3 regions of the Camelimonas sp. ID_303_24 genome follow, and region 1 is predicted to be linked to each of the others. Evidence: predicted binding sites of a transcription regulator. Region 1 holds the regulator's gene; each other region holds the start of a gene.
The links. Region 1 encodes PhoB, which activates phosphate uptake and scavenging genes when phosphate is short. Its sites were predicted from a motif close to TGTCATNNANCTGTCAT; they were not measured.

Region 1 (3,274 bases):
GCGGAGCAGCCAGGCGGCGGATCATGACGCCGGCGTGCAACAGTCACGCGACAATGACGGCGTGCCTTTGCCGCCATATGTGTTATCCAGCGGCAACCGCCCGTCCAGCCTCCCACGTCCGTAAAATCGTTGAAAAAAGATGATCACGGACTCGTTTTCATCATGTTCCTGGGGAAAACGGTGGGGAGCGGACTGCTGCGGTTGAAGCCCTGTCCCGCCATCTTGTATGGTCCTGGACATATCCCACGACATATCGTGGCGCCGTTACCTTGGCGAATTGATGTTTTGCGTAGCTGAACCAGTTCAGCGCGTTTACGCAGATTTTCTGCATGACCGAATTTGGTGCGGAGGGACGGATGAGCGAGGCTGGAAGCGGCTGGAGCGACGAACGCGTCGAACTGCTGAAGAAGCTCTGGTCGGAAGGGCTCAGCGCCAGCCAGATCGCCACCGCCATGGGCGGCGTGACGCGTAACGCGGTGATCGGCAAGGTTCATCGCCTTGGCCTGTCCGGCCGGGCAAAATCACCATCGGGGAGCGCGCAGAAGCCGCGCAAGACCGTTTCCGTCGCCGCACCGCGCGTCGCGACGACAACCGCGCGGGCCACCGCCAGCATTCCGCTGGTGCAGGGCAACACGGCGCTGGCCGCCGTCGCCGCTGCGCCTGAGCGCCCGATGGAAACGCCGGCGCCTGCGGCCGTCGCCGCCGTGTCGTCCTCTCCGGCCATCGCCGCGCCGGAATCCCAGCGCGTCACCATCATGGAACTGCGCGAGAACATGTGCCGCTGGCCCATGGGCGATCCGACCACGGCGGATTTCTGCTTCTGCGGCAACCGGACGACGCCGGGCATTCCCTATTGCACCTTCCACAGCCGCATCGCTTACCAGCCGCCGGAGCGTCGCCGCGACCGCCGCAGCAACTGAGCCGGCGGCGGCCGCCAGCCATCGCGCCGATCCAATGCCCGCGCCCGTCGCGGGCATTTGCTTTTTGGTGCTTTTTGGTTTGCCGGCGCGCACCGCCTTCGCGCGGCAAGACTTCAGGCGCGCACAAAAAACCCGCCGGCGCGGCGGGTTTTGCAATGACGGGCATCCAGCCTGTGCAACCAGACCACGCCGGGGGCGATCTGCCTTACGGCCCTGATCTGGCGCATTGTCCTGACGCAGGACGGCGACCGCCCCGCTGAAAACCGGCCCCCCCAACAACACCCCCGCTCAGGAGCGGGCGAAGGTTTCATCGAACGAATAGCCCGCCCCGCGAACCGTGCGGATCGGATCGGGCTGGCGCGGCCGGTTGATGGCCTTGCGCAGGCGGCCCACATGCACGTCCACCGTGCGCTCGTCGATATAGACGTCCCGGCCCCAGACGCTGTCGAGCAACTGTTCGCGGGTGAACACCCGGCCTGGGCTCTGCATCAGGAATTCCAGCAGGCGAAATTCGGTGGGGCCCAGATGCAGCTCGCGATCCGAGCGGCGGACGCGACGGGTTTCACGGTCCAGCTCGATATCTCCGGCGGTCAGCAGCGCCGCCACGTGGCCCGGCTTGGCGCGGCGCAGCAGGGCGCGAACGCGGGCCAGCAGCTCCGGCACCGAGAATGGCTTGACCACATAGTCATCGGCGCCAGTGGCAAGGCCGCGGATGCGCTCCGCCTCCTCGCCCCGCGCCGTCAGCATGATGACCGGCAGGCGCGCCGTCTCCTCGCGCTGGCGCAGGCGGCGGCACAGCTCGATGCCGGAAAGGCCTGGCAGCATCCAGTCCAGCAACGCCAGATCCGGCGGCGCCTCCAGCAGGCGCACCTCGGCCTCGTCGCCGCGCGCCACGGCATCCACAATATAACCCTCAGCTTCAAGGTTGTAACGCAGCAGCAGGGAGAGGGATTCCTCATCCTCAACAATCAGAATGCGCGTCGCCATATTCCACTCCACGCCCGGCGGACTTCTCACGCCCCGGCGGTTCTCCGGCCAGCGGCGCGATCCCGCCAGCCTCTGCGGCATGTCGCGCCTGCCCGGAGCCAGTCACAGCTCCGCCAGGCGCCCGTCCATGCCCTGCCCCCAGCCCGATGCAGTGCATCAGGGAGAGCGGCGCCCTCTTTTGCCTGGCGGCGGTCCTGGCCCGAAAGCCCCGTCTCAGCCCTCGCCCACGCGGGCGAAGCTGGTGTCATCATTTTTCGGCCGCTCGCTGACCAGCGGATTGCCGGTGACCAGGTAATAGATCGTCTCGGCGATATTGGTGGTGTGATCGCCGATGCGTTCGATATTCTTGGCGCAGAACAGCATGTGGGTGCAGAAGCCGATATTGCGCGGATCTTCCATCATATAGGTCAGCAACTCACGGAATAGCGATGTGTACAGCGCATCGATTTCGCCATCGCGCTTCCAGACGTCGATGGCGACGTTGACGTTCTGCTGGGTGAAGCCGTCAAGCACGTCCTTGAGCTGTTCCTGGACCAGGTCGCTCATGTGCTCGACGCCGACGACAATGCGGGTCGGCTGCATCTGGCCGCTGATGGCCACGGCGCGCTTGGCGATGTTCTTGGCCAGATCGCCAATGCGCTCGACGTCGCCGGCGACGCGGATCGCCGAGATGATCTCGCGCAGGTCCACCGCCATCGGCTGGCGTTTGGCGATGGTGAGAATGGCGTTTTCCTCGATCTCGCGCTGCAGGCTGTCGAGGCGGGCGTCAGTGTTGATGACCGACTGGGCCAGTTCGGCGTCGCGGCGCACCAGCGCGCGGGTCGCGTCATCCAGCATCTTCTCGGCGATGCCGCCCATTTCGACCACGCGGTTGCGCAGGGCGGCGAGTTCGGCGTCATAGGCGGAAACGATATGTTCGGCCATGCTCTGTCTCCCTGGACCATCAACCGGCGGTTGCCGGCGATGTCCGTGCTGTTCTGGCGGAGGGGGCGGCCTCGCCCTCGCCTCCGGGTCATGTTGCTGTTCCTCAGGCCCGTCATCGCGCGGGGCGCGGGCGCTGACCGGCGCCCGTCAGCCGAACCGGCCGGTGATGTAATCCTGCGTCCGCTGGTCGGATGGGGTGGTGAAGATGCGCGAGGTCTCGTCGAACTCGACCAGTTCGCCCAGATACATGAAGGCGGTGTACTCGGAGCAGCGGGCCGCCTGCTGCATGTTATGGGTGACGATGGCGATGGTATACTCGGCCTTCAGTTCGTCGATCAGTTCCTCGATCTTGGCGGTGGAGATCGGGTCGAGCGCCGAGCACGGCTCGTCGAGCAGGATCACTTCCGGCTTGATGGCAACGGTGCGGGCGATGCACAGGCGCT
Region 2 (3,274 bases), on a different contig from region 1:
CACCAGGAAAATCGCCTCGGTGACGTCGCCGCGCGCCTGTTTCAGCGCCAGCGCGGCGAGGTCGCGGTCATAGACGGACCCTTCGGTCATGATGCGATCGACCAGCAGACTCATCTGTTCGCGGATCTGCGCCACGTCCAGTTCGGGAACGCTCCTGTCGCCGCGCCGCTCGTCGGCGAGCAGGCGGTGGGCGTTGGCAATGGCGGCTTCGCCGCCCTTCACGGCCACGTACATGACGTCAGCCCTCCAGGGTTGCGCTGCGGGGCAGGGCGGAAACGGCGCCCGGCGCGACGAAAATCAGATCGACGCCAAGCGGGAACTGCGCCCGGTTGTGGACAATCTGCCGGTCGAAATCCGCCGGCAGCGGGGATGCGCCCAGACGGCCCGCGTCTTCGGCGGGCGCGACGCCCGGGCCGGTGAAGCGGCGGGCGTCCTGGGCGTCGAGCCGGGCCGTCTGAAGCACCAGCGTTGTTGCGCGTTCAGGAAATTGCGGCTCGCCCTGGCGGAAGGCGGCGAACGGCGGGCATGCTTCTGGCGTCGCAATCAGGGCGAAGTCCGCCAGGGCTGGTTCGTCCACCAGCACGGCGCTGGTGTGAAACCGCAGGTAGCGGGCCACCTCCGGCTCCGCCCGCAGGGGCGCGTCCAGCCACAGGGTCACGTCGTTGTCGGCGAGGGTCAGGATGACCGCCGCCAGCTCCGGCGACAGCGGCGCCGGCGGCCGGGCGGCGGTGGGCAGGGCCTGCACGCTGGCGGGGCGGGCCATCGCCTCCATGATGGCGCGGAACGCCTGCTGCGATTCAAGCGGCGGGTCGGCAAAGCCTGTCGTCATTTCTTTCCCCGAACCCATCAGTCTTCCCCCCGGACCATGGTGAAAAAATTGACCCGCGTCGCCGCCGTGCGGCTCTCGGCCGTCGCCAGGTCGCTGGCGAGCCGCTGGCGCACCGGCGCCACGGCGGCCTCCAGCGCTCCGGCGTAGGCGGGGCTCTGGACCAGGGCGTCAATAATGGCGGCGGCGCGCGCCCGCGCGCCGTCGCGGCCTGGCAGCCAGGCGTAACCCTCCACGTCATTGTCGAGGCGGACGACGCAGCGGGTCAGGCTCATTTCACCGAGATTGAAGGCATCGCCGTCGCCGCCGGCGCGACCGCGCACCATGACAAGGCCGGTTTCTGGCCGGCGCAGGGTGGCGATGGCTCCCGGATAGCCCACTGCCGCCACAACAGCTTCCAGCTCCGCGCGCGTGGCTTCGGCGCAGATGGCCATCGTGGCGCGGCGCGTCTGCTGCAATGCCGCCAGGCCGGGCGCTGGCGGCGTGGATACTGGCGTGTCAGTCATGATCGGGACTTTCGCAGAGTATTGTCTATTTGTATAGACAACTATGATGATCGTCCGTGACACCCTCATGACGGCGGCCCGTTCCCGGTTGACGGCGCGCCGCACTGGCGGATGATCCAGCAGAACAGAAGCGGCGGGTTGGCGGATTGATGGACAGCAGGCAGGTGCAACGTGGCGGCGGCCTCGCCGCATGGCGGCAGATCGCCGACGCGCTGGCGGCGGATATTGCCGCTGGCCGGCTGGGCCCAGGCGCGCGCCTGCCGGCCGAGGCGGACCTCGCCGCTCAGTTCGGCGTCAACCGCCATACGGTGCGGCGGGCGCTGGCGGCGCTGGCCGCCGATGGTCTGGTGCGCGCCACCCAGGGCCGGGGCACCTTCGTCGAAGCGTCGCCGCTGCCCTATCCCCTGTCGCGCCGCACGCGTTTTTCCGCCGCTCTGGCGCGGGTGGGGCGCGAGGCGTCAGGCGCGCTGCTGTCGGCGGAAACCATCGCCGCCTCCGCCGCCGTGGCGCAGGCGCTGGGGCTGGAGGAGGGCGCCGCGGCGCTGCGGCTGGTGACGCTGAGCCGCGCTGACGACACGCCCCTCTCCCTGGCCTACACGCATTTTCCGCTGCCGCGTTTTGCCGGGTTGCCGGCGCACTACGGGCAAAGCGGCTCCTTCACCAAAGCTTTCGCGGCGTTTGGGGTTGGCGACTACACGCGGGCTTCGACGCGCATTGGCGCGCGCATGTCGCGGCCGGAGGAGGCGGCGCTGCTGGAACTGGCGCCTGGCCGGCCGCTGCTGGTGGTGGACAGCGTCAATATTGATCTGGCCGGCGCGCCAATCCAGGCGACGCGCTCGCTGTTCGCCGCCGACCGCGTCGAGTTTGAAATCCAGACGCCTCCCTGAGGCGGCATGGGCCGGAAAGCGGTATGGAGCCTTTATCCTGAGCGAATTCTGGTTGATCAGACGGAGCCGTCTGATCAGAAAGCGTTTCAAGGCTTTTGCACGCCGCCATTGATGATGGCGGCGCGCAGGGCGCCGGAAATCCGGTCGATAATCGCCACGGCGATCAGGATCAGGATGATGGCGAAGGCGACGCTTTGCCACTCGAACATGCGGATCTGCTCCGACAGATACAGGCCGATGCCGCCGGCCCCGACGATGCCGATGATGGCGCTGGAGCGGGTGTTCGATTCGAAGAAATATAGCGCCTGGCCGGCAATCACCGGCAGCACCTGCGGCAGCACGCCGAAGCGCACCTGGCGCCAGTGGCCGCCGCCGGTTGACGCCACGCCTTCGACAGGCTTGCGATCCGCCGCCTCGATGGCTTCAGAGAACAGCTTGCCGAGCGCGCCAAAGTCGCTGGTCATTACCGCAAGCACGCCGGCGAAGGGGCCAAGCCCGACGACATTGATCCACAGCAACGCCCAGATCAGCATGTCGACGCCGCGCACGCCGTCGAGCCCGCGCCGGGTGAAAAACCGCGCCACGCCGCTGAAGGTGGTGTTGCGGGCGGCGATGAAAGCCACCGGAAAGGCGAAAACCGCCGCCAGCAGCGTGCCGAGAAACGCAATGGCGACGGTTTCGCCAAGCGCCTTCACCACCGTCCAGGCCTGGGCGAAGCTGCCCGGCCAGGGCGGAACCATCAGCACGACCATGTCGCCGAGCCGGATCAGGCCTGCCGCGAGCCTGACCAGCGAAAAATCGAAGCGCCACAGGGCGAAGACGGCCAGGGCCGCGGCCAGGGTCACGATCAGGTATGGCGCGGCGCGGCGCAGCGGCGGCGCGTGGAAAGCCTCGGGATGGCGGGCGCGCATGCGGGCGATGCTGGCGGCGTCGGCATGGGTGAGACGCATGGCCCCGGGCGCGGATGGGATGTTCATGCGTGCGCCTCCCGGCCAAGCAGGGCGTGGCGCACCTTTTCCGACAGGAAATCGATGACGCAGACGCACAGGACAATC
Region 3 (3,274 bases), on a different contig from region 1:
CGACAGCGATCACCGGGCTGGCGAGCGCGCTGGGATCAAGCGCGCGCTCCAGCGCCGTTTCCCGCGACGGCAACATCCGGGTGACCACCCGGGTGAACCATTGGGTGGCGGGCAGGAGAACGGCGACGCCGATCACATTGTAGGCGGTGTGATAGGCCGCCAGCAGGGTCGTGCCGTCGAGCGTCGACGACAGGCCCTGCATCAGCCGCGTGGTCAGCGGAAACGCCGCGATGGCGATGAGCGCCGCGATCAGCTTGAACAGTACATAGGCCAGGGCCAGACGCTTCGCGGTGACGCTGGCCCCAATTGCCGCCAGCGCCGAACTCGTCGCCGTGCCGATATTCTGGCCGATAATCAGGGCCGCGCCCTGCTCCAGGCTCACCGCGCCGGCAAAAAAGGCGGAGATGGTCACGGCGATGGCGGCGGTCGACGATTGCATTACCGCGGTCATGGCCAGGCCGACGAAGATCAGGACCATCAGGCTGCCCATGCCGGGCAGCCAGTTGACCCCAGGCATGCCCAGCACAGCCGGCAGATCGGAGGGGTGCAGGCTTTCGGCGAGGCCACCCATCCCCTGCTGAAGCGTGGTGAGGCCGTAGAGCACCAGGGCAAAACCCGCCAGGGCGCCGCCGCTCGCGGCGATGCGGCCGCTGGCCAGCAGCCGCGTCAGCGCGCCCACAAAAATCAGCGGCAGGGCATAGGTGGACAGCGAGACCCGCACGCCGATCAACGCCACCAGCCAGCCGGTGCCCGTGGTGCCGACATTGGCGCCGAACACCAGGCCAAGCCCCTGGGGGAAAGTCAGCAGGCCGGCATTGACCAGGCCGATGGTTGTCATCGTCACCGCGCTTGACGATTGCACCAGCAGGGTAATGACCGCGCCCCAGAAGGCGCCGGAGACCGGCGTGGCCGCCGCCTTGCCCAGCACCGTGCGCAGCGAGGAGCCGGCAAGGGCCTTCAGGCCGTCGGTCATGACGGTCATGCCGAGCAGAAACAGCCCGACGCCGCCAAGAATGACAACAAGTGTCGACATGAGCGCCCTTCCGCCTGCCCAGCGCAATCTGGACGTTTCCGGGCAACCGGACGCACGATACCGCCCCGGTTCCCTGCTTCACCACGAACCGGAGCCAGAAACCGCTTCGGGCTTCGATGACCGTAAAGACGCCGGCGGCCCCAGGACCTGACCGGGCCGCCCTGCCGGAGCCCGCAGGCGCCACAAGGCGCCAAAGCCATCAGATATCGCGAGCAATTGAAAGCTGAATCCGGGCCGCGGAACCCGCGTCAATCAATGCGAACGGGAATTCGACGGGATTTCGCGTCCGCCGCATCTTGCCAAAAAGGCCTTCGCTTGTCATGTGACGGCTTAATGACGGCGCCAGCCAGGCGCCGGCTGACGCGATGTCTCCAGTGCGACCATGGCCGACACCACACTCATGCTATCGCGTCCAGCGTCTGCCCCGGTAACGGGGACCCAGCGCGCGCAAAAAACCAGCTTCGCCGCATTTGCCGGATTCTTCGGGCTGCTCGCGGCTGGCCTCGCCTATGCGGCCTTCAGCCTTTACAGCGACGTCATGGCGGCGGATGCGCCGGCCATCGCGCTGACGCCATTCGCCCTGCTTGTACTGGCCCTGCTGATCGCGCTCGGCTTCGAATTCGTCAACGGCTTCCACGATACGGCGAACGCGGTCGCCACGGTCATCTACACCAATGCGCTACCCGCCAACGTCGCCGTGATATGGTCCGGCGTCTTCAATTTCCTCGGGGTGCTGTTCTCCAGCGGGGCGGTGGCATTTGGCGTCATCGCGCTGCTTCCGGTCGAGCTGATCCTGCAAGCGGGCACGGGAGCCGGCTTCGCCATGGTGTTCGCCCTGCTCATCGCGGCGATCATCTGGAACCTCGGCACATGGGCGCTCGGCCTCCCCGCCTCCAGCTCGCACACGCTGATTGGTTCGATCATCGGCGTCGGCGTCGCCAATGCGCTGTTTGCCGGCCAGAACGGGACCTCGGGCGTCGACTGGTCGAAGGCCACCGAGATCGGCTGGTCGCTGCTGCTGTCGCCCCTGTTCGGCTTTTGCATGGCGGCGCTGCTGCTGCTGGCCCTGAAATTTCTCGTGCGCAAGCCGGAACTCTATGCCGAGCCCAAAGGCGCCCAGCCGCCATGGTGGATCCGCGGCGTGCTGATCGCCACCTGCACCGGCGTTTCATTCGCCCATGGCTCCAACGACGGCCAGAAGGGCATGGGCCTGATCATGCTGATCCTGATCGGCGCCGCGCCGACAGCCTATGCCCTGAACCGCTCGCCGGCGCCCAACCATGTCGCGGCCTTCAACGTCACCGCGCATGACGCCGCCCAGGTCATGACCGCCATGGCCGCGACCCATGGCGGGCTGGAAGACAATGGCGCCTCAGGCGATCCGCGTCCGGCCGTGTCGCACTACATCGCGACCCGCGCCATCAGCGCGACGACCTATCCGGCCCTGGCGGCCCTGGTGAATGATATTTCGGCCCAGGCCGCCCGGGTCGGCGATCTCGGCAAGACGCCAGCCGCTTCGGTGCGCAATATCCGCAACGACCTGTACCTGGCCTCGGAGGCGATCCGCCTGCTGACAAAAGACAGCAAGAGCGGCCTGACCGTTGCGCAGGCGGCAACACTCAAGGCCTTCAAGACCGAGTTGGACGCCGCCACCCGCTTCATTCCGCTGTGGGTGAAAATCGCCGTGGCGCTTGCCCTTGGCCTCGGCACCATGGTGGGCTGGAAGCGCATTGTCGTCACGGTGGGCGAGCGGATCGGCAAATCGCATCTGACCTACGCCCAGGGCGCCTCGGCGGAGCTTGTCGCCGCTGGCACGATCTTTGCGGCGGACGTCTACGGCCTGCCGGTTTCCACAACCCACGTGCTGTCCTCAGGCGTCGCCGGAACCATGGCGGCGAACCGCTCGGGACTGCAGTTCGCGACCATCCGTAACCTGCTGATGGCCTGGGTGCTGACCCTGCCGTGCGCCATCCTGCTTTCCGGCGCGCTCTACGCGATTTTCCGGCAGATGGTTTGACCCTGACGAGGTCATGGCTAAGGGCATTTTGGCCCAGGAAGTCCTGAATCAAGAGCCGGGGCCGCGCCATGCGGGCCGGCGTCGCGCGTCTGAACGCGCATCAGCGCCTGGAGCAAGCCCTGAGCCAGGCTCTGGCCGCCAGGGCGCTGGCGTATCCACGACCCGCAACGCGCAGATCTATATGGCGGACGTCGCGAAGGACGTCGCGGGGCATTTCCAGTGCG

Region 2: phnG (phosphonate C-P lyase system protein PhnG) is a predicted target of PhoB. The motif match lies at 1,389-1,405, and genes of this name have one in related genera.
Region 3: ACERNI_RS15820 (inorganic phosphate transporter) is a predicted target of PhoB. The motif match lies at 1,356-1,372, and genes of this name have one in related genera.

The regions. Positions count from the first base shown of each region.
Region 1 is NZ_JBLLJM010000011.1:62,060-65,333, reverse strand. Features, by position in the region: gene ACERNI_RS11560 (GcrA family cell cycle regulator) at 357-920, shown strand; gene phoB (phosphate regulon transcriptional regulator PhoB) at 1,209-1,907, opposite strand; gene phoU (phosphate signaling complex protein PhoU) at 2,121-2,831, opposite strand; gene pstB (phosphate ABC transporter ATP-binding protein PstB) at 2,979-3,274, opposite strand, start outside.
Region 2 is NZ_JBLLJM010000014.1:71,832-75,105, forward strand. Features, by position in the region: gene ACERNI_RS13820 (carbon-phosphorus lyase complex subunit PhnI) at 1-234, opposite strand, end outside; gene phnH (phosphonate C-P lyase system protein PhnH) at 239-829, opposite strand; gene phnG (phosphonate C-P lyase system protein PhnG) at 847-1,332, opposite strand; gene phnF (phosphonate metabolism transcriptional regulator PhnF) at 1,482-2,219, shown strand; gene phnE (phosphonate ABC transporter, permease protein PhnE) at 2,306-3,196, opposite strand; gene phnE (phosphonate ABC transporter, permease protein PhnE) at 3,193-3,274, opposite strand, start outside.
Region 3 is NZ_JBLLJM010000022.1:59,914-63,187, reverse strand. Features, by position in the region: gene ACERNI_RS15825 (Na/Pi cotransporter family protein) at 1-1,033, opposite strand, end outside; gene ACERNI_RS15820 (inorganic phosphate transporter) at 1,416-3,050, shown strand.